One region of the Pseudomonas sp. F3-2 genome, then DNA from elsewhere that is predicted to be linked to it. Evidence: predicted binding sites of a transcription regulator. Region 1 holds the regulator's gene; each other region holds the start of a gene.
The links. The regulator FliA, encoded in region 1, starts transcription of late flagellar genes. The targets are predictions, from matches to a motif close to CTAAAGTTTNNNNNNNNNNNGCCGNTAA.
Positions count from the first base shown of each region.

Region 2: the regulator FliA is predicted to act here: its motif matches at 3,753-3,780, upstream of AAGQ88_RS07860 (methyl-accepting chemotaxis protein).
Region 3: the regulator FliA is predicted to act here: its motif matches at 1,804-1,831, upstream of AAGQ88_RS03755 (methyl-accepting chemotaxis protein).
Region 4: the regulator FliA is predicted to act here: its motif matches at 3,723-3,750, upstream of AAGQ88_RS17585 (methyl-accepting chemotaxis protein).

Region 1 is NZ_CP152388.1:4,087,017-4,092,517, forward strand. It holds gene AAGQ88_RS18480 (chemotaxis protein CheA) at 1-294, opposite strand, end outside; gene AAGQ88_RS18485 (protein phosphatase CheZ) at 438-1,226, opposite strand; gene AAGQ88_RS18490 (chemotaxis response regulator CheY) at 1,246-1,620, opposite strand; gene fliA (RNA polymerase sigma factor FliA) at 1,885-2,625, opposite strand; gene fleN (flagellar synthesis regulator FleN) at 2,622-3,455, opposite strand; gene flhF (flagellar biosynthesis protein FlhF) at 3,574-4,926, opposite strand; gene flhA (flagellar biosynthesis protein FlhA) at 4,938-5,501, opposite strand, start outside.
Region 2 is NZ_CP152388.1:1,723,718-1,729,218, reverse strand. It holds gene AAGQ88_RS07875 (DUF2789 domain-containing protein) at 1-11, shown strand, start outside; gene AAGQ88_RS07870 (hypothetical protein) at 39-227, opposite strand; gene AAGQ88_RS07865 (DUF2235 domain-containing protein) at 348-1,817, opposite strand; gene AAGQ88_RS07860 (methyl-accepting chemotaxis protein) at 2,083-3,687, opposite strand; gene AAGQ88_RS07855 (TraR/DksA C4-type zinc finger protein) at 3,864-4,268, opposite strand; gene AAGQ88_RS07850 (ABC transporter permease) at 4,589-5,501, opposite strand, start outside.
Region 3 is NZ_CP152388.1:816,977-822,477, reverse strand. It holds yybP-ykoY riboswitch at 1-31, shown strand, start outside; gene AAGQ88_RS03765 (TMEM165/GDT1 family protein) at 122-706, shown strand; gene AAGQ88_RS03760 (M48 family metallopeptidase) at 752-1,570, opposite strand; gene AAGQ88_RS03755 (methyl-accepting chemotaxis protein) at 1,866-4,007, shown strand; gene AAGQ88_RS03750 (SOS response-associated peptidase) at 4,075-4,704, opposite strand; gene AAGQ88_RS03745 (DUF2007 domain-containing protein) at 4,756-5,016, opposite strand; gene AAGQ88_RS03740 (CPXCG motif-containing cysteine-rich protein) at 5,016-5,207, opposite strand; gene AAGQ88_RS03735 (1-acyl-sn-glycerol-3-phosphate acyltransferase) at 5,338-5,501, shown strand, end outside.
Region 4 is NZ_CP152388.1:3,874,374-3,879,874, forward strand. It holds gene AAGQ88_RS17575 (exodeoxyribonuclease III) at 1-632, shown strand, start outside; gene AAGQ88_RS17580 (AGE family epimerase/isomerase) at 648-1,892, opposite strand; gene AAGQ88_RS17585 (methyl-accepting chemotaxis protein) at 2,044-3,669, opposite strand; gene AAGQ88_RS17590 (GFA family protein) at 3,863-4,351, shown strand; gene AAGQ88_RS17595 (FAD-dependent oxidoreductase) at 4,447-5,501, shown strand, end outside.

The sequences.
Region 1 (5,501 bases):
GGTGTCCAGGGCTTCGAGCACAACGTCCATGAGTTCCGCGTCGACCCGGCGCTCACCTTTGCGCAGGATGTCGAACACGTTTTCGGCGATGTGACAGCATTCAACCAGCTCGTTGAGCTGGAGGAAGCCGGCGCCCCCTTTTACAGTGTGAAAACCGCGAAAAATTGCATTGAGCAGGTCCGCATCGTCCGGCCGGCTTTCCAGCTCGACCAACTGCTCGGACAACTGCTCCAGAATCTCGCCGGCCTCTACCAGAAAATCCTGAAGGATTTCTTCATCGGCGCCGAAGCTCATTGGGGGTGCTCCTAAAATTAACCGTCAAACCGATCCGGAAGCTGTTCGGCGATCTGCGCGCATTGCCTTCGTCGAAGCATTGGCGCGCAGCTCAACAGCCACTTTCACATAGAACCCTGAATCGCAGACCCGCAAGCGGGAATCTAGAAGCCAAGGCTGGATAGCAGATCGTCTACATCATCCTGACCGGATACGACGTCTTCACGTTTATCGGCATGAATCTGCGGACCTTCACCCTTGGAATGAAGTTTTTCCTGTTCTTTTTGCTGACGGAACACTTCCTGGTCGTGTTCGATCCCTGCAAAGCGATCGACCTGACTGGCCATCAGCACCAGCTTGAGCAGATTGCTCTCCACTTCGGTGACCAGTGTGGTCACACGCTTGATGACCTGGCCGGTGAGGTCCTGGTAATCCTGAGCCAGCAGAATGTCGTTCAGGTGGCTGGCGACCTCGGCGGTCTCCTTCTCGCTGCGCGTCAGAAAACCATCGACGCGGCGGGCCAGATCACGAAACTCATCGGCACCGATCTCGCGACGCATGAAGCGTCCCCAATCGGCGCTCAAGGCCTTGGCATCGGCACTGAGGCCATTCATCAACGGCGTGCTCTGCTCGACCAGGTCCATGGTGCGGTTGGCCGCACCTTCCGTCAGCCTGACAACATACGACAGGCGTTCGGTGGCATCGGTGATCTGGGACACTTCTTCGGCTTGCGGCATGTGCGGGTCAATCTGGAAATTGACGATCGCACTGTGCAGCTCGCGCGTCAGTTTGCCGACTTCCTGATACAGGCCGCGATCCCGGGTCTGATTAAGCTCATGGATGAGTTGCACGGCATCGCCGAACTTGCCTTTTTCAAGGCTCGCGACGAGTTCTTGTGCATGTTTCTTCAGGGTCGACTCGAAGTCACCCATTGTCGAATCTTTGGAATCCATAGCGCCCTCGCAGCGGACATCAGCTATTGACGCGCTCGAATATCTTCTCGATCTTTTCTTTGAGCACTTGCGCGGTGAATGGCTTGACCACGTAGCCGTTCACACCGGCCTGAGCGGCTTCGATGATCTGCTCGCGCTTGGCTTCGGCAGTGACCATCAATACCGGCAAGTGACGCAGACGCTCGTCGGCGCGGACCTGACGCAACAGGTCGATGCCGGACATGCCGGGCATGTTCCAGTCAGTCACCAGAAAGTCAAAAGCCCCGCTCTGCAGCATCGGCAATGCGGTGGTACCGTCATCTGCTTCGGCCGTGTTGGTGAACCCAAGGTCACGCAACAGGTTTTTTATGATCCGCCGCATCGTTGAGAAGTCATCAACGATGAGGATTTTCATGTTCTTGTCCAATTCGACCTCCAAGCAGTCTTTAACGCGCCCAGCACCTGGACGCGCGTTCAATCAATACCGGCACAACCCAGTGATCGGCTCTACGAAAATAATAAGGGATGGTGCACATCGAGGGGTCACGAACACGGCGCAACAGGCCGTTCAAAGACCTGATCCGACCGGCTCCTGCCTTGTCTCTCCTGCTTCCCACACCACATTCAGCACAGCCGGTCTTACTTGCAACACGCGAACACCCTGTTCACGTGCGATGAATCAGCGCGCGCGCCACTCTCCCAACCGTCCACGCAACCGCGCGGCGCACTGGCTATGCAGCTGGCTGACCCGAGATTCGCTGACCCCCAGGACCTCACCGATTTCCTTGAGGTTCAGCTCTTCGTCGTAATACAGCGCCAGCACCAGGCGTTCACGCTCCGGCAGATTGGCGATGGCATCCGCCAGCGCAGCCTGGAAACGTTCGTCTTCCAGATCGCGCGACGGCTCCAGCGACTGGCTCGCGCCGTCCTCGTGCAGCCCTTCATGCTCGCCGTCCTGCAACAGGTCGTCGAAGCTGAACAGGCGACTGCCCAAGGTATCGTTCAAAATCCCGTAGTAATCATCGAGACTCAATTGAAGTTCGGCAGCAACCTCGTGATCTTTAGCGTCACGGCCGGTTTTTGCTTCAATTGCACGAATCGCGTCGCTGACCATGCGCGTATTCCGGTGAACCGAGCGTGGCGCCCAGTCGCCCTTGCGCACTTCGTCGAGCATCGCGCCGCGAATACGAATACCCGCGTAAGTCTCGAAACTCGCACCTTTGGTGGAGTCGTACTTGGTCGACACCTCGAGCAGACCGATCATGCCGGCCTGGATCAGGTCCTCGACCTGAACACTGGCCGGCAGTCGCGCCAGCAGGTGGTAAGCGATGCGCTTGACCAGCGGGGCATAACGCTCGATCAGTTCGTACTGGGAATCTTTGGATGATTTGCTGTACATGCGATAGCCACTTGCGGTCATGACACGGGCCCTGCGCTGGTCTGATGCACCAGGCGTTCAACGAAAAACTCAAGGTGACCGCGCGGGTTCGCCGGCAGCGGCCAGGTATCGACCTTCTGCGCGATGGCCTTGAACGCCAGCGCACATTTGGAACGCGGGAACGCTTCGTACACCGCACGCTGCTTCTGGACCGCCTTGCGCACGCACTCGTCGTACGGAACGGCGCCAACGTATTGCAGCGCGACATCGAGGAAACGGTCAGTCACTTTGGTCAGCTTGGCGAACAGGTTGCGCCCTTCCTGCGGGCTCTGCGCCATGTTGGCCAGCACGCGGAAGCGGTTCATGCCGTAGTCGCGATTGAGCAGCTTGATCAGCGCGTAAGCGTCAGTGATCGAAGTGGGCTCATCGCACACCACCAGCAGGACTTCCTGAGCGGCGCGCACGAAGCTGACCACCGACTCGCCGATCCCGGCAGCGGTATCGATCACCAGCACATCCAGGTTGTCGCCGATGTCGCTGAACGCCTGAATCAGACCGGCATGCTGCGCCGGAGTCAGGTGCACCATGCTCTGCGTGCCGGAAGCGGCCGGCACGATGCGTACGCCGCCCGGCCCCTGCAGCAGCACGTCGCGCAGCTCGCAGCGGCCCTCGATGACATCCGCAAGCGTGCGTTTGGGCGTCAGCCCCAGCAATACGTCGACGTTGGCCAGACCCAGATCGGCGTCCAGCAACATGACGCGACGCCCGAGCTCGGCCAGCGCCAGTGAAAGATTCACTGAAACGTTGGTCTTGCCGACGCCACCTTTGCCACCGGTCACCGCGATAACCTGTACGGGATGCATGCTGCCCATGTTAATTTTTTACCTTGTCTTGCTTAGACCTAAGCCACATGTAGGGCTGCACGTTCAGAGTGTGAACAATGCCTGGCAGACCATCGATGCAGGTATATTCCAGTGTCATTTTCCCTACCTAGCCCGCACGCTTGCCGGGACTGTGATAAAGATCCGCAAACATATCCGCCATCGCTTCCTCGCTAGGCTCCTCCTGCATCTGCACACTGACAGCCCGGCTTACCAACTGGTGCCGGCGTGGCAAATGCAGATCATCCGGTATCCGTGGACCATCGGTGAGATAGGCCACAGGCAGTTCGTGAGTGACCGCCAGGCTGAGGACTTCGCCCAGGCTGGCCGTCTCGTCGAGTTTGGTCAGGATGCACCCGGCCAGACCGCAACGTTTGTAACTGTGATACGCCGCCGTCAGCACCTGCTTCTGGCTGGTGGTGGCCAATACCAGATAGTTGCGGGCACGGATGCCACGACCGGCGAGGCTTTCCAACTGCAGGCGCAAGGCCGGATCGCTGGCTTGCAGGCCCGCGGTGTCGATCAACACCACGCGCTTGCGCAGCAGCGGCTCCAGCGCCTGCGCCAGAGACTGGCCCGGATCGACGTGCGTCACTGGCACGTTGAGGATCCGGCCCAGGGTTTTAAGCTGTTCCTGAGCACCGATACGGAAACTGTCCATGCTCACCAGCGCAATGTTCTGCGCGCCGTATTTCAACACATAACGGGCGGCCAGTTTGGCCAGCGTGGTGGTCTTGCCCATACCGGCAGGACCGACCATGGCGATCACACCGCCCTCTTCCAGCGGCTCCACGTCCGGCGTTGCGATCATGCGCGCCAGATGGGCCAGCAACATGCGCCAGGTGTGCGCCTGATCGCCACCTTCCGGCACCATCGCCAGCAGATCACGGGACAGCGGACCGGACAGGCCGATGCGTTGCAGACGACGCCACAGATTAGCCTGTTGCGGACGGCTGCCTTGCAGCTGGTTCCAGGCCAGCGAACCCAGCTGGACTTCCAGCAGTTCGCGCAGCCCGTTCAATTCGGAGCGCATCGAGTCGTAGGCGCGCTGGCTGACCGCAGGCTCCACGGGACGCTCGGCGCGTTCGGCACGATCGGCCGCCATGGCGGCGTGGATCGATGGGCGAAACGGTTCTTCAAGCGTCGGCTCGATCTGCTTGCTGTCATCCATCGCCAGCCCTGCGAACAACTGACGATTGGCGACAGTGTCCAGCTCGCTACGGTGGGTCAGCTCAGCCTGAGCGGTGACGATGCGCGACTGAGTCTTGCGCAACTCGTCTTCGAGCTCGATGTTCGGCACACGCGGCGCCAGCGCAGACAATTTGTAGTCCAGCGCGGCAGTCAGTTCCACGCCGCCGGCGATGCGCCGGTTACCGATGATGGCCGCTTCGGCGCCCAGCTCATCACGAACCAGCTTCATGGCTTGTCGCATATCGGCGGCGAAAAAACGCTTAACTTGCATGACTCACTACCTCAGCCGTTCGGCCCGACAGTCGCTACGATGGTGACTTGCTTATTGTCAGGAATTTCCTGGTAAGCCAAAACATGCATATTCGGAACAGCCAGGCGTCCAAAGCGGGACAACATGGCGCGAACCGGACCTGCGACCAACAAAATGACCGGCTGACCCTGCATCTCCTGACGCTGCGCTGCTTCGATCAACGAGCGCTGAAGTTTCTCAGCCATGCTCGGTTCGAGCAGAACGCCTTCTTCCTGACCCTGTCCAGCCTTCTGCAGACTATTGAGCAATATCTGTTCCAACCTTGGCTCAAGCGTGATAACAGGCAGCTCCGGCTCAATGCCGACAATGCTTTGCACGATTGCGCGGGACAAACCGACCCGTACGGCAGCGACCAATGCGGCGGTATCTTGACTCCGCGCAGCGTTGTTGGCGATAGCCTCGGCAATGCTGCGAATATCGCGCACCGGTACCTGCTCGGCCAGCAATGCCTGAAGCACCTTGAGCAGCGCCGACAGCGACAACACGCCCGGCACCAGTTCCTCGGCAAGTTTTGGCGATCCCTTGGCCAGCAAAGC
Region 2 (5,501 bases), 2.4 Mb from region 1:
CGAAAAAGTAAGCAGGCGTAAAAACAATGGCGGCGCGGTCAGGCCGCCATTGTCAGTTGTCGCATCCACGCACTGCGGCACTCTTCGGCCTCCGCACGGCTTTCGAACGCCGTGCCGCGCCGCTCTCCGTTGATCAGCACGACCCAACAGACGCGCAGGCCTCGCTTGCGAAACGACGGGGGCACGCCCTGACCGATCATCACCGCGATATCGATATTGCTTCGCATGCCATCCTCCGGGGATCTCTTGAGCATTCAGCGATGGCGCCATGATAAGGGCGGCCCGGCGTCGGAAAAAGCTATCCCCGGCATAGGTGACTTGCATGATCGGTAACAAACTTACGGGCCTCAATGTGGATAACCGGGCTGCCCGACATTCATGAAAGCCTGTCGGCCATTGTCGCCGGGCGCGTGCACGAACAGGTTGCCCATCAGGGAATCACGACTGCCTAACGAGTTGTTCCAGTGGGCCGAGCAGTGGATGTAGCGTCGGTACAGGATCGTCATGTCCGCCTCGTCGAGCGGCGGGGCTTCGCCCAGGCCGAAAGCGATCAGTCGGCTGGCGATCCCGCGCAGCTCCGGCGGCAGGCTGGTTTCCGGTGAATCCACGATCGCCTCGAAGGGCACGCCTTGCGCACACGCCAGCGCGTGCATGAGCCTCAGGTAAATCCGTGACAGATGGCCAAACACCCGCCGTTCGAGCATGACCGTGGCCACGACGGTCTTCATGCCACGCACCCGCTGCCCTACCCGCTCGATGCACTCGACACCAAGGCAAGCGCTGTCGTCGTCGGGGTCGAGCCAGCGCTGGGCGTTCAGCCCGGAGAGCTGCGCATGGGCCTGCAGCCAGGCCTCAGTGGTGTCGAACGGTGTATCGGCGCTGACCAGACTGCGCAGTGGCCGGCTGAGGGCAACCCGTTCAAACACCTGGGGTTGATACCCTCCCCCCACATCCGAATGGCTGCCGGGCAGAACGATCTCCATTTCCCAGTGCGGCTTGATGCTGTTGAGGGCGAAATTTCGCCGATGCTCATCGGCCGCGACCAGATGCAGCACCTGCTGCGCGCATCCGGGAGGTAAAAACAGGTTGACCCGGTTATTCACGCTGTCCCGGACATTGCCCAGATCGGAAAACCCGCCCACTGCCGCCACGGTGTCGAACAGGCCGATGACCTTGAGCCGCACATGGCCGGCGGACCAGGAAAAGTCAGGCACCAACGGCAACTTGCGGGCGTCGAGCACCCCGTCGAGCGCGCCTTTGGCCTGCTTGAGCACTTCATTGGCAAAGTGACGCGCCGACGCCGCGCCCCGGCTGAAACCGAAGATGTCGAACTCGAGCGCGGCGATGACGCAACCGGGATTGTCGCCGCGAAAGGTGGCAAGCACATCGGCGACCTTCTTGATGCTTCTGGACACCTTTGCGACGACGCCGGTCGTTCCGCGACCGAAGCCCTGGCCGGAGAGTCTTGAGTCTCTACCGCCCGACGTCGTGCCGACGCCGCTGATATAAATCGACCGATAGACTTTCAGCCCATCGCCCGCGTTATGGGCGCGAGGCTGATCACGGTAAAGCGCCGCCAGCCTGGCGATATTGGTGAGATCGTTTGCGTAACTGCTGTCGGGGTCGCTGTGGCGCCCGCCGCATTCCTTGATGTGGGCATTGGCATACACTTCAGACATCGCCTGACAATCGGCGCCGATCTGACTGTTGACGCGGTTATTGCCGGTTCCATCGAAGAACAGGCCGATCCGCACAGTGACCTCCAGGGCGTTGAGCAAGGTCGCGTCAGCGTGCGGCGTCAAAGGGGTGGTTTTCATGAGAGTCATCCTTGAGTACTGGATCCCGCCCGGACCTACATATCCGGACACATACCCACAGAATGCTCGCACTCGAAACATCGTCAATTGGCCAGACAACGTTTCAGAAACTTCCCACTCGAATCTCAGACCGATAAAGCGCTCATAGGCTGTTCAACCTACAAACCCCAGCGCTTTATCCACCGTGTTAAACACTTGGAATAGAAATTGAACGGACTCACGTTGAGCCCCGCTCAGATTTCACCGCCGCCCAAAACGCCTGGGCTCAAACCTTGCCGGCGACACTGGCTTCTGGCCGATACCCCAGGCGCAAGCCGCCCCAGTGGCGTCCCTTGACCATGATCGGCACTGACAGATCGTGCATCAGTTCGCCGGTGTCGCGGGTGTAGGTTTGCAGAAGAACCGGCTGCTGGTGGCTGCCGCAGCGGATTCCCGTGCGGTCGTCGAATTTACGCTTGGTGCGATTCTGTACCGTATCGACGGCGACATCGCCGGTCAGTGGGCGGCTGAACGCCTGATTGTGCGTAGGCACATACCCTTGCTGCGTGCAGGCAATGGCAAACACCAACCCCTCGTGTCGAGACAGCAAAGGCTCTTGAATGGCGGGCAGGACTTGATCGGTGTAGCGGTCGAAACGGGTCTGATACTTGACCGGCGAAGTGTTGGCGATCGGTTGATAACTGCGATCGAACAGATCCGAGAGGGCCACGCGCCCTTGGTCGATATCCTGCTCGAATTGGTGCGCGATCTGCCCGGCGCCCTCACGGGCCAGATCGTAGATGCGCTGGTGATAATCATCCAGACCGACCTGGGCGAGCCGTTCGCTGATGGTCTCGGCCTGCCCTTCCATCTGCACCGCCGACTGCGCCAGACGCCGGGTCTGGTCGTCACTGATGGCAAGGTCGCTGCGCATCTGCTCGACGGCCACGAACAGGCTGCTCAGTTGCTCCTGATTGGTCTGGGCCCCGCGGGCGATTTCGCCGACCTGACTTTCCACGTCCACGGCCAGCCGGGCAATGCTGCCCAGTTGCTGGCCGGTGGTTTCGACCTGCGCGACGCCGCCATCGAGATCGCCGGACAACTGACGGATCTGCTCCACCACCTGAGCGGTACGCTGCTGGATATCGGCAACCATCGCACCGACCTCACCAGTGGCCGTTGCGGTGCGTCCCGCCAGCCCCCGCACCTCGTCGGCGACCACCGCAAAACCGCGACCGTGTTCGCCCGCGCGAGCGGCTTCGATGGCGGCGTTCAGCGCCAGCAGGTTGGTCTGGCTGGCGATAGACTGAATGACGGCCGTCACCCGCTGAATGTCCTCGCTGCGCTGGCTGAGCGCCTCGATCAACTGGCGGCTGTCATCGGCGCGCTGGCTGAGCTGATGCATCAGCTCGATCGACTGGTTGAGCACGGCCAGCCCGGCGTCGCTGCTTTCCCGGGCCTGGCTGGCGGCGCCCAGCGCCTGCCGGCTCAGTGCGGAGGTTGCGCGCTCGGTGGCGATCATCACATCGGCGCTGCTGACGATCTGTTCAGCCGCGTCCACCTGGGACTGCAACTTGCTCGCCAGTTGCCTGACGGAAAACGCCACGGCGGCCGCCGACAAGGCATTGTGGCTGGTGCTGCGGGAAAGATCGCGGGTCAGGCGGTTGATCGCCTCTTCGCCATCGCCGTGCTCGACGACGGGTGCCTGCGGCGTGAAAAAACGCGGCAGCCAGATCGCCAGCAAGGCCAACGGCAGCGCGAGATAAACAGGGGCGTCGGCCTGGATCATGGCCATGAACGACAGGCCGACGGCCAGACTTTGCAGCGTCGGCGTCAGCCAGGCTCTGGCGGTGTGCCGGCCAGCGGCCGGTTGCGGGGCGAACGTGTCCATACTTCCATCAGCAGCCATACCTGACCCACCCTGCTTATCATTATTTTGAAAGCATTAAACGCCAGATAGCGGCCATGCGCTATCAACCGTTGGTGGTAGTCGGTCGGATTTTTCCGGGCTGGAAGCGGCCGTTCATGCGGTTCGACTGCGCGGATAGGGCAGCCGAACCCGGATCGTCAGGCCTGACGCTGGTGGCGATCGATCTGCTCGTGACGCTCTTGAGCTTCGATGCAGTATTTGGTGGTCGGGCTGATCAGAAGGCGCTTGAGGCCAATGGGCTCGCCGCTGTCGTCGCACCAGCCAAAGGTGTCTTCGGCAATGCGCGTCAGGGCCATCTCCAGCTGTGGCAGCATGCGCTGATCGCGATCGATCACGTTCACCAGCCAGTGGCGCTCTTCTTCCACAGAAGCGGCATCGGCAGGATCGGCCGGGGTGTCCAGGCTTTCAATCGCAATACGGCTTTGCTCGATGCGCTCATGGATTTCCACTTTCATGTCTTGCAGCAACGCGGTGAAGAAAGCGTGCTGCTCGGCGTTCATGTAGTCATCGGCCGGCATCGCCAGCAACTTTTCCTTGGTCATTGATTTCTCTATAAAAAAACGTGCATTAAGGCGAATTAAAGGAGCGCCTCAGCGTAACGACGAAAGCGCCATAGTCTCCAAGCGCCACCTGGCACTCAATTTACGAGGGGCGGCAGTCTAAGGCCGGGTTCCGTACTCGGCAACATAATTGATCAGGATTCGCTCAACAAGCCCCGCAATCCCCGGCGGCATTGAGTGAAACCGGTGTCCGGGGCATTTTCGCACCGACGGTCTCTGACCGGTCGCCTCACCTTCGGTTCAAATCCGCAGCAAAACAAAAAGGGCCTGAAACCAGGCCCTTTTCACTCTTCATCTTGGCGTCAGCGCTTGAGTTTGCGCTTGTTGCGGTATTGGTCGATGACCACCGCGACGACGATGATCAACCCTTTGATGATGTCTTGTACATAGGCATCGACACCCACGAAGGTAAATCCGCTGGCCATCACGCCCAGAATCAGCGCACCGATCACCGTTCCCGTGATCCGCCCGACCCCGCCTGACAGACTGGTGCCGCCGATCACCGCAGCGGCGATGGCGTCCAGCTCATAGGACACGCCCATGCCGGCCTGCCCCGTGGCCGCACGAGCCGAGGCAACCACACCGGCCAGGCCCGCCAGCAACCCGGCGATGCTGTACACGATCACCAGATGACGCTTGACGTTGATTCCCGACGTGCGCGCCGCCTGCATGTTGCCGCCGATCGCGTAGGTGTATTTGCCGTACTTGGTGTAGCGCAGGGCGATGTGAAAGATCACCGCCACCACCAGGAAAATGATCACCGGCATGGCCCCCTGACCAATGGCGGTGTAGGAATCGTTGAGCATGCTCACCGGCTGACCGCCGGTATAGAAGCGCGCCAGTCCGCGTGCCGACACCATCATGCCCAGCGTGGCGATGAACGGCGGAATGCCGGTGATGGCAATGATGCTGCCGTTGATCGCACCGGCCAGCAAGCCGACGCCCAGCCCTGCGATCACCGGTATCCAGACCGGCAGGTCCGTCAGCGACGGAAACACCGCGCGGCTGTAGTCGGAGGACTGCGCAAGGCTCGCCGCAATCATCGCCGTGAGCGCCAGCACCGAGCCCGATGACAGGTCGATGCCGGTGGTGATGATCACTTGCGTGACGCCGATGGCGATCATGCCGATGATCGACACCTGCAGAATCATCAGCACCAGACGCTGAGAGTTGAGCAGAAAGCTCTGGTCGCGCACCACCCAGCCGAAGACCTCG
Region 3 (5,501 bases), 2.7 Mb from region 1:
CCCCAGATCCGCCCCAGACGGATCGGTGGTTTGACAAGACCTATGACACGAACATCCTGACCCGGGGCGGGGAGGCTGTACGTGTCATAGCCGTGTCGACCCGCCCCTTAGGAAACCCCTGATGCTGGAATCCCTGTTGGTCCCCACCGCCGTCGTCGCATTGGCCGAAATCGGTGACAAGACCCAACTCCTCGCGCTCATTCTCGCTGCACGCTTTCGCAAGCCCTGGCCCATCATCGGCGGTATCGTCGCGGCCACGCTGGCAAACCATGCTGCCGCAGGTGCCGTCGGCGCCTGGTTCAGCAGCTTCTTTTCGGACGCGATGCTGCACTGGGTGCTGGCTGCAAGCTTCACCGCCACCGCGCTGTGGACGCTGGTGCCGGACAAGATGGACGACGACGAAGCGAACACCGCACGCAAGTTCGGCCCGTTCATGACCACCCTGATCGCGTTCTTCCTGGCTGAGATCGGTGATAAGACGCAGATCGCCACGGTGATGCTGGCGGCGCAATATTCTTATCTGTGGCTGGTGATTCTGGGCACCACGCTGGGCATGCTGCTGGCCAACGTGCCGGTGGTGCTGGCCGGTAACTTCGCCGCAGAGAAGTTGCCGCTGACCCTGATCCGTCGCCTGGCGGCGGGCGCGTTCTTCATTCTGGCCATCGTGGCGGTGTACAAAGCGATGCAGGTCAGCGGCTGGGTGTAACCCGAACGCCGCATCCCTGCGAGAGTGTGCCCGATCAGCGCTGAATCAAGACTTCGGCGCCTGCTGATACAGCGGCATGACCTTGGGGATCGCCGCTTGCAGCGACGCGATCCGGTTGGTCGATGCCGGGTGCGTGCTCATGAACTCAGGCTGGGAAGCCCCGGCCTGGGACTGCATCTTCTGCCACAAGGTGATCGCGGCGTTGGGGTTGTAACCGGCACGGGCTGAAAGCTCCAGCCCCAGCAGGTCGGCTTCGTTTTCGTTGGCGCGGCTGTTCGGCAGGGTCAGGCTGTAATTGACGACCGTGTCGGCCAGCGCCAGGCTGTCCTGGCCCAATCCCAGCAGCGTACCGGCGCCCTGTTTGGCCATTTGAATGCCGTACGCCTTGGACATGGCTTCACGTCCGTGCTCGCGCAGAGCGTGAGCAATTTCATGCCCCATGACCGCCGCCAGCTCGTCGTCGCTCAGCTTGAGCGTATCGATCAGTCCGCTGTAGACGATGATCTTGCCACCCGGACCACAGTTGGCGTTGAGCTCATCGCTCTTGATCAGGTTCACGTCCCATTGCCACTGCGCTGCATCAGGTCGCAGTTTCGGGGCTTGAGCGATCAACCGCTTCGCCACGGCCTGAACACGCTTGGCCTCTGCGCTGCTGTTATCCAGCACACCTTTGGACGACGCCTCGCTGACCGTCTGTTGGTAAGACTGGGCATACATCTGGTTGACCTCATCGGTCGACAGCATGCTGAACATGTATTGCTTGCGCTCGACACCGACCGAGTCGCCGCTGGTGGTGTTGACCGCCTGACATCCTGCAACCAGCAGGGCTGCTGCGACGGCACAAAGGGCAAAAGTCCTACGCATCACGTATCTCCATTGAAACAATGGCGCTCATCCTAGGGGCTGCGCGGCCGGAGCACCAGATGCCAGCCGTTTGCCATGTGCCGCAACACTAAATAAACACACATTCGTAACAGATTCGAAACACAACTCCGATCCCTCGCAGGACCGCTGCAGCCCTTTATATCCGGGGCGCGCGCTCGACTTATCCAGCAACGACGAAACCCGTTCAAAAACGCCCATTTCGTCGGATCCATCTCATGCTTCGCGGCCCCAAGGCGATATCCACTTCAGGCGTAATTCCACGTCCGGAGTTCCTATGAAGTTCAAGTCGATCCAGTTTTCCGTTGCCGCTCTGGCGGGCGCCATCGTCCTCAGCGTCGTGGTTGCTCTGGTACTGTTTGCCCTGTTTTCAGGCGCGCGCACTCAGGACATGGTTGAGCAGCGCACGACGTCGCAGTTCGAGCAAGCGGTCGAGCAGCGCCTGAGCGCCATTGCGCGCACGCAGGCCAGTGAAATCCAGCGCGAACTCGAAGCGCCGCTGCAGACCGCCGCCGCGCTGGCCACGACCAACGCCTTGCTGGGCATGAAGGACGCCAAAGGTGAGCCGTCGCTGACCCTCAGCCGTGAGCAACTGCTCAATGTGCTGCACGAAACCGTCGTCCGTAACCCGAAGATCCTCGGCTCCTACATCGGCTGGGAACACGACGCGCTGGACCGTAACGACGCGGCCTACGTCGGCTCGTCGATGATCGGCGTCGATCCAAAAGATGGCCGCATGATGGCCTGGTGGTATCGCAAGCCGGACGGCACGTTCAATCTGGAAAAGCTGGCCAGCCTTGAGGATCAGAAAATCCTGTCGACCGGCATCCGCTCCAGCGAGTACTACTTGTGCTCGCGGGAGACGCGCAAGGCTTGTGTGATCGACCCGGCGCCCTACAAGGTCGGCGACAAGATGGTCATGCTGTCTTCGTTCATCGAACCCATCATGCTCAACGGCCAGTTCCAGGGGATCGTCGGCGCCGACCTGTCGGTGAACTTCATTCAGGACATGCTCGAGAACGCTGACAAAAAGCTGTACGACGGCGCTGGCGATATGGCCCTGATCGCCACCAACGGCCGCCTGGTCGCCTACACCAAGGACACGAGCAAGCTCGGCGAAAAGGCCAGCGACATCCTCGATGCCAACGAAGTCGCCAACCTGAGCACGATCACCAAAGGCGAAGTGCGTTACGACATCGACAAGGCTCACGGCCACATCGAGCTGTACCTGCCTTTCGGCATCGGCAACACCGACGCACGCTGGACCCTGATGATGCGCATGCCTGTCGACGCGGTCATGGCCGACCTTCAGCAGTTGCAGAAAGACCTCAAGCATCAACGCGAGGCCGATATCTTCGGCATGATGGTGGTCGGTCTGCTGATCGCCGCGCTGGGGCTGTTGATCGTCTGGTTCGTCGGCCGAGGCATCGCCCGCCCGCTCAAGCAAATGGTCGCCATGCTCGACGACATCGCCAAGGGTGAAGGCGATCTCACGCGCCGCCTCACCAGCGATCGCGCTGACGAACTGGGCTCGATCGCCAGCGGTTTCAACACGTTCCTGAGCAAGCTGCAGGTGATGATCAGCCAAGTGGTGACCTCAGTGCAGAAGGTCAGCGACTCGTCCGAACACACCGCAGACATTGCCATTCGCACCAACAAAGGCGTGCACAAGCAGATGGCCGAAATCGATCTGGTCGCCACCGCCGTGCACGAAATGACCGCGACCGCGCAGGACGTCGCCCGCAACGCGACGCAGGCCGCGCAAGCGGCGAACCATGCAGACGACGCGGCCAGCCAAGGCATGCGCATCGTCCACAACACGTCCAATTCGATCAGCGAACTGGCGGTGGAAATCGGCCGCGCCGTCGGCGTGGTGCAAGCCCTGGCCAAGGACAGCGAAAACATCAACGCCATCCTGACTGCCATTCGTGGCATCGCCGAGCAGACCAACCTTCTGGCCCTTAACGCTGCCATCGAAGCGGCGCGTGCCGGTGAACAGGGCCGCGGCTTCGCCGTGGTGGCCGACGAGGTGCGCAACCTGGCGCAGAAGACCCAACAGGCCACCGAAGAAATTCAGAACATGATTCAGCAGCTGCAGAACGGCACGCGTCAGGTGGTCAAAGTGATGGAAGACAGCCAGAGCAAGACCGACGAGAGCGTGGGCCATGCCGCCGAGGCAGCGCAGGCACTGGAAAGCATCACCAAAGCGGTGTCGGTGATCAACGACATGAACAACCAGATCGCCAGCGCTGCCGAGGAGCAAAGCGCGGTCGCCGACGACATCAACCGCAACGTGATCAACATCGGTCAGGTCGCCAACGAGGTGGCTGGTGGCGCCGACGAGTCGAGCCAGGCCAGTGCCGAACTGACCAAGCTGGCGGAACAACAGCGCCGCTTGATCAATCAGTTCAGGGTTTGAAGAGGCGAGCGCATGTGCCTGACACGCCACGCGCTCAATGCTGGCCTATAGGCGCGCAGGCGGAGCATCAGAGCGGCGTCAGGCATTCCGGCGCGTTGAGTTTCGGGTCGTTGACCAGATTGGCCAGAGGACGCTCGCGCAATTGCATCTGCGGTGCGGCCAGCAATGATTGCAGCGTGACCGGCGAGCTTTCCGGGTCGAGCCACTGCGCCTGACCTTGCTCATCGAGAATCAGTGGCCGGCGCTGCCCCATCGCCGCCTGCGTGACCACCGCCACGCTGAGGTAGGTGTGGCCTTCTACGGGATAGGCTTCCCAGATGGCTGCGAAAAACAGGGTCGACCCTTCAGCGGGCGTGAGCCAGAAAGGCCGCTTGCGCACCGAACCGCGCCATTCGTAAAACCCGTTCGCCGGCAGCAGGCACCGCCGTTCCCGAAACGCCTGACGAAACATCGGTTGCTCGGCCAGGGTCTCGGCCCGTGCATGGGCTGGCGTGCGTGACATATCGGTCAGCCAGGGCGGCGTCAGGCCCCAGCGGGCTCTGGCCACTTCTCGTCCGCCGTCCGCGCCCTGCCCCGCCCTCAGCATCAGCACTGCATCGGCCGGGGAGATGTTCCATTGCGCTTGCTGATCGGTCGGGAATCCGGGCAGGGCCGCGAAGGCGGGCGTCCAACGAAACAGCGCATAACGTCCACACATGGGCTTGGGGCAACTCTTCTGGAAAGCGGATGAGGCGGGGCTGAACGGCGTTCAGCACAACAACACGTCGGGGTAACTGTCAGGCTCATCGCCCGACAACGGAAAGGCACCATTGTACTCAGTGATCAGCTGCCGCGCCCGCTCCGCCTGATGGTCCTCGACCGCAAGCCCTAGCAGGCCGGAGACCGGCAGCTCACCGATGCCGCCGAGCAGATGGCGCCCGGTGATATGCGCCTCGATGCCCTCACTGGCGAGCATGGACTGCAACAACTCGCCTTCCATCATGTTTTCCGGCTCATAGATTTTGCGCATCAATCGTTCTCGGCACGGACCTCGAGGTCCCATTGCTCGCCGTCGGTTTCGAGATGAAACTCGATGGGCCGACAGCAGACGTGGCAATCCTCGATGAAGTTGTGATCGCCTTCAGACAGGTCCAGGACGGTTTCTCCCGGTTCGCCGCAATAAGGGCACTCATAAGGGGCTGCAGGTTGTATTTCGTGCATCACAGTCTCCGAGAGCAGTTTTGCGTATAATCGCCGACTTGTTTGCGGGTCGAGCTTTATTTCTCGACATCCGGGCGCCACGCCGGACTCGACCTACCTTTACCCTAGCCGTTTCCAACAAGAGAGCATGATGGGCGAATTCGATGCCATCCGACCTTACAACGACTCCGAAGTAAAAGCCGTACTCAACCGGCTGCTCGGTGACAAGGCGTTCCTCGCGATCCTCACGCATTTCCGTTTTCCACGTCTGGCCGGCTCGTTGGGCTGGATCCTTCAGCCTGCCATCGCGCGCAA
Region 4 (5,501 bases), 210 kb from region 1:
GCAAGGCCGGCTACCAGCCTATCTGGCACGGCCAGTCGTCCTGGAACGGCGTCGCGATTCTGTCCCGCGACAGCGAGCCGCTGGAAATTCGTCGCGGTCTGCCGGGCAACGAGAAAGACAGTCACAGCCGCTACCTGGAAGCGGCGGTTCAAGGGGTCATCGTGGGGTGCTTGTACTTGCCCAACGGCAACCCGCAGCCGGGGCCGAAATTCGATTACAAACTGGATTGGTTCGAACACTTGATCAGGCACGCCGACACGCTGTTCAAGAGCACCCATCCGGTGGTGCTGGCCGGCGACTACAACGTCATCCCCACCGACGATGACATTTACAACACCCGCTCATGGCTCAAGGATGCGTTGCTGCAACCGGAAAGCCGGGCCTGCTACAGCCGCCTCCTCGAACAGGGCTGGACGGACGCGATACGCGCGCACTTCCCCGACGAGCGCATCTACACGTTCTGGGATTACTTCCGCAATCACTGGAAAACCAATTCGGGCTTGCGCATCGATCACCTGCTGTTGAGCGAAGACCTGGCGCCCCGACTGCGCAACGCGGGCGTGGACCGCTGGGTGCGCGACCTGCCCCACGCCAGCGACCATGCGCCGACGTGGATCGAGATCGAAGTCTGAGCCGGCCAGACTGACTCAGCGTAGTTGCGCGAGTGCCGTGGCAAGACTCTGCGCCAGCGGCAACACCGGCAGCAGCGTGGCCTGCAAGGCGTGGTAGAGATCCGGTTTGCCGGGCCAGATGTCAGCGCTTGGCTGGTTCTGCGGGTTCAGCTCATGCCGCCAGCTGCCATGCTCGCGATCGATGAAACGGGTTTCGTTGAACTCCCAGAACGTGCGATACCAGTCTTCGTAGGTTTGCTCGTTGGTGCGTTGCAGCAGGGCCGCCGCTGCCGCCGCCGCTTCGGCGTGGGTCCAGTGCAGGCGATGGCGCACGACCGGTTTGTTTTCCCAGTCCAGGGTGTAAACAATCCCCGCTGCACCGTCGATGTCCCAGCCGTAGCGACAGGCGTTCTCGAACAGACCCCGCGCGTCTTCCAGCAGCCACGCCGGGGTGTCGAGCCGGGCTTTCTGCCTGGCCGCTTCAAGGTGCAGGACCAGTCGCGCCCATTCGAAAGCGTGACCGGGCGTCGTGCCATACGGACGGAAACCGTCGTCGGGCTTGTCGACGTTGTACTCGCGCAGCGGTTGCCACTGCAGGTCGAAGTGCTCGATCACCTGATGGTTGTTGGCCGCCGCATGCTGATGTATGACCCGCTCGACGATGCGCAGCGCACGGTCCAGCCAACGCGCATCGCCCGTGACGTCGGCCAGCGCGAGGAAGGCTTCGGTGCTGTGCATGTTGCTGTTGGCGCCGCGATAGTGCTCTTCATGGCTCCAGTCGCGGTCGAAGGACTCCCGCATGGCGCCTTCTTCTTCGCTCCAGAATCGCTGGGAAATGACTTGAATCGCCTGATCGAGCAATGCCTGCGCGCCGGGTCGGCGGGCCACCACCGCGGAACTTGCGGCCAGCGCAACGAAGGCATGCAGGTACGCCGCTTTACCGGTGTCGGCGCACTGCTCCAGGGGCTTGGCGAACCAGCCGCCATGCTCGGCATCGCGCAGGGGACCGGCCAGTGCCGCGACGCCGTGATCGACCCATTCGGCGCAGCCCGGGATGCCGTTGATGTGGGCCAGCGCAAAGCTGTGGGTCATGCGCGCGGTGTTCATGGTTTCGGCAACTGCATCGGCCGGGAGGCGCCCGTGATCATCGAGGTTGCCAAACCCCTGAGGCATCCGAGCCGCCTTGGCGAACGCCAGCAGCCGGTTTCCCTCATGCGCCAGCCAGGCCTTGTGGCCGGGCGAACGCAGCCAGCTGCTGAACTCGTGATTCAGATCATCCATTGCCTTTCACCTTGTCTTGTCGGCAGGTTCGGCCCGCCAGGAATTATTAGTCGTGGCGAATCATGCAAGCCCTGGACGGCGACAGGCAAGTGAATGAGATGAAACGTTTGCGCAGGACCGGGTCGTCGCCTCGAAGACCCGGACCGGATCATCAGACTCTGAAGCGTGCCACCACCTGATTCAGCTCGCCGGCCAGGCGCGACAGTTCATTGCTGGACGCGCTGATCTGGTTGGCACCCGAAGACGATTGCAGCGACAGGTCGCGGATGTTGACGATGTTGCGGTCCACTTCCCGGGCCACTTGCGCTTGCTCCTCGGCGGCGCTGGCGATGACCAGGTTGCGTTCGGAGATTTCGTTGATCGACGAGGTGATCCGGTGCAGCGATTCCCCCGCGCCCTGCGCCAGCTCCAGGGTTTCGCTGGCCCGCGACCGACTGACCAGCATCGATTGCAGCGCTTCACTGGAGCCGCTGCGCATGGTCGACACCATCTTGTCGATTTCCAGTGTCGATTGCTGCGTGCGATGGGCCAGCGCACGAACCTCGTCCGCCACGACCGCAAAACCACGGCCGGACTCACCGGCGCGGGCCGCTTCGATGGCCGCGTTGAGCGCCAGCAGATTGGTCTGTTCGGCGATGGAGCGAATCACGTCCAGCACTTTGCCGATGTCCTGGGATTGATCGGCCAGGTTCTGCACCAGCTCGGAGGTATGCTGCACGTTGCCGGACAGCGTCTGAATCGAATTGACCGTGTCGATGACGCGAGCCTGTCCGTCCTTGGCTGCGCTGTTGGACTCACTGGAGGCCTGCGAGGTGGACACCGCATTGCGCGCCACTTCCTCGACCGCCGAGGTCATCTCGTTGACAGCGGTGGCCGCCTGCTCGATCTCGGCGTTCTGCTGATGCAGACCTCGATGGCTGTCCTCAGTGACCGAGTTGAGTTCGGTCGCCGCTGAGGCCAGTTGACTGGCTGAGCTGCCGATCAGGCTCAAGGTCGAACGCAGATTGTTCTGCATCGCCTGCAAGGCTTTGAGCAATCGGGTCACTTCATCCTTGCCCTCGACGCGGATGTCGTGGGTCAGATCGCCCTTGGCGACGTATTCGGCAGCGCCCACCGCGTCTTCCAGCGGACGAATGATGCTGCGCGTGAGCCACAGCGCCAGGACAATGGTCGCCAGCGCAGCAATCAACACGAACACCAGCACGATGTCGCGGGAATGGTCGTATTGCGCCTGGGCGGCAGCCCCTTCGAGCTCCACCTGGCGGGAGTAGAAATCACCCAGATCGCCCAGTTGCGTGCCCGAGTTGTCGACCACGGTTTTCATGTCGACCAGCAGCAGCGTGTTGAGCGCCTTCAGATCGCCGCTTTCGGCCAGCACGAAGGACTGCGCCAGCGCGCGCTGATAATCGGCCAGGGTCGAGCGGAATTTGTCGTAGAGGACTTTTTCCTGAGGCGTGTCGACGAACGTGTCCAGGCTTGCCAGTTTGTCGGCCAGCACCTTGGCCCGTGCATCCATCTGCCCCTTGTACGTGCTGACGTTTTTCGGGTCGGTGTCCAGGGCCATGCGCAGCGAGATCGTGCGAATGCGCAGCATGGCTTCACGGATATCATTCACCAGCCGCATGCTCGGCATCCAGTTGCTCTCGACCGCCACTTCGCTCTGGCGAATGGTGGACATCTGGCTGAGGGCAAACCAGCCCAGCAACGCGACAAGCAGGGAAATCAGGGTAAACCCAAGGCCCGCGCGACGGGCGATGGTCAGGTTGCGTAGGTTCATGACCGTTTGCTCATTGTTATCAGAGACAGCGAATGTCGTCGTATGACTATCGCTTATCGACGCTGCCCAGCGCTTCTTGAGGGCCCGGAGGATGAAGAATCCGAACGCCTGTTCGAGAAAACTTCGAACTACAACCCACGGGACGGTCTAGACAAAGGATGTCGACGATCCGACCGATCAAGGAGGTAACAGCATGCATCTTGAAGGTTCCTGCCATTGCGGCGCGGTGGAGTTCAGCCTGACCAGCGTCCACCCCTACCCCTATCAACGTTGCTATTGCTCGATCTGCCGCAAGACTCAAGGCGGCGGAGGCTATTCGATCAACCTGGGCGGCGACGCCAAAAGCCTGAAAGTCAAAGGCAAGAACAGCATCGCCATCTATCACGCCAAGATGCGCGATGAGGCTCACCATCACGTCCACACCAGCAGCGCCGAGCGGCATTTCTGCAAGCAGTGCGGCAGCGGCCTGTGGTTGTTCAGCCCTGAATGGCCCGAGCTGATCCACCCGTTTGCATCGGCCATCGACACCCCGCTGCCGACGCCGCCCGAGCACACTCACCTGCTGCTGGATTCGAAGGCCTCGTGGGTCGAAGTCCAGGCGGGCCCCGACGACCAGCAGTTCGAGCAATACCCGCAAGAATCGATCGCCGACTGGCACGAGCGGCTGGGTCTGGTGCGCTGATGCCGGCCGATGGGTGATCGGCGCTGACTCGCCAAATTGTCTGAACCTCTGCACAGGCGCCCCACTCCCAACAGAAAGCCTGGGAGGAACATCAAATGCCTATGCATCGAGTCGCTAGCCTGGCCGATCTTCGTCGAGATCGGGGCCTTCAGGTTGAAGTTGGCGAGAAAAAGGTCGTATTGCTGCGTCATGGCGATGAGGTTCGCGCCTATCAGGGCGAATGCCCTCACGCAGGCGCACCGCTGGCCGAGGGGGCGGTCTGCAATGGGCATCTGATCTGCCCGTGGCACAAGGCAGAATTCTCGGTCGACGATGGCCACTTGTGTGAGCCACCTGCCCTGGATGCCCTGACTCGCTATCCGACGCAGGTGATCGAAGGACAGGTGCATGTCGATGATCAAGCGTTCGTTGCCGAGCCACGATCGCTGCCCGACGATTCGCGCTGCTTCATCGTGATCGGAGCGGGGGCTGCCGGCACTGCGGCGGCCTGTGCCCTGAGGGAGAAAGGCTTTAACGGACGCCTGCTGCTGGTCGACCGCGAGGGCAACCCGGGTTACGACCGCACCGCGTTGAGCAAATTTGTGCTGTCCGCCGACATGCAGCCCGACGAAACGCCGCCGCTTCGAGACGACGCGTTCTACGAGGCCAGCCATATCGAGCGGATTCAGGGTGAGGTGATGAAGCTGGACGTCGTCAACAAACGACTGACGCTGGCAGATGGTCGGCGTTTCGGCTATGACGCCGCACTGATCACCACCGGCGGCGAGCCGCGCGCACTGCCGTTGATCGGCGCCGACCTGCCGCAGGTTCTCACGCTGCGCATCCGCGAGGATGCGAAAAAGATCCTGGCCGCCGTGCAGCCCGGTCGTCACGCGTTGATCGTCGGCGACAGCTTCATCGGTCTGGAAGCGGCCTCGGCGCTGCGCAAGCATGGCGTCGACGTGACCATTCTGGCGCGCCATGAAGTGCCCTTCGCGGCGCAACTGGGCGAGCGCATAGGCAAAGCGATCCGCAGCCTGCACGAGCGCAACGGCGTGCTCTTCCGCACCCACGTCGAGATCAGTCGCTTTGAGGACGATGGCGTGAATGGCAAGAAAGCGTTGCAGACGGCGGTGCTGACCAATGGAGAACGACTGCCCGTCGATCTGGC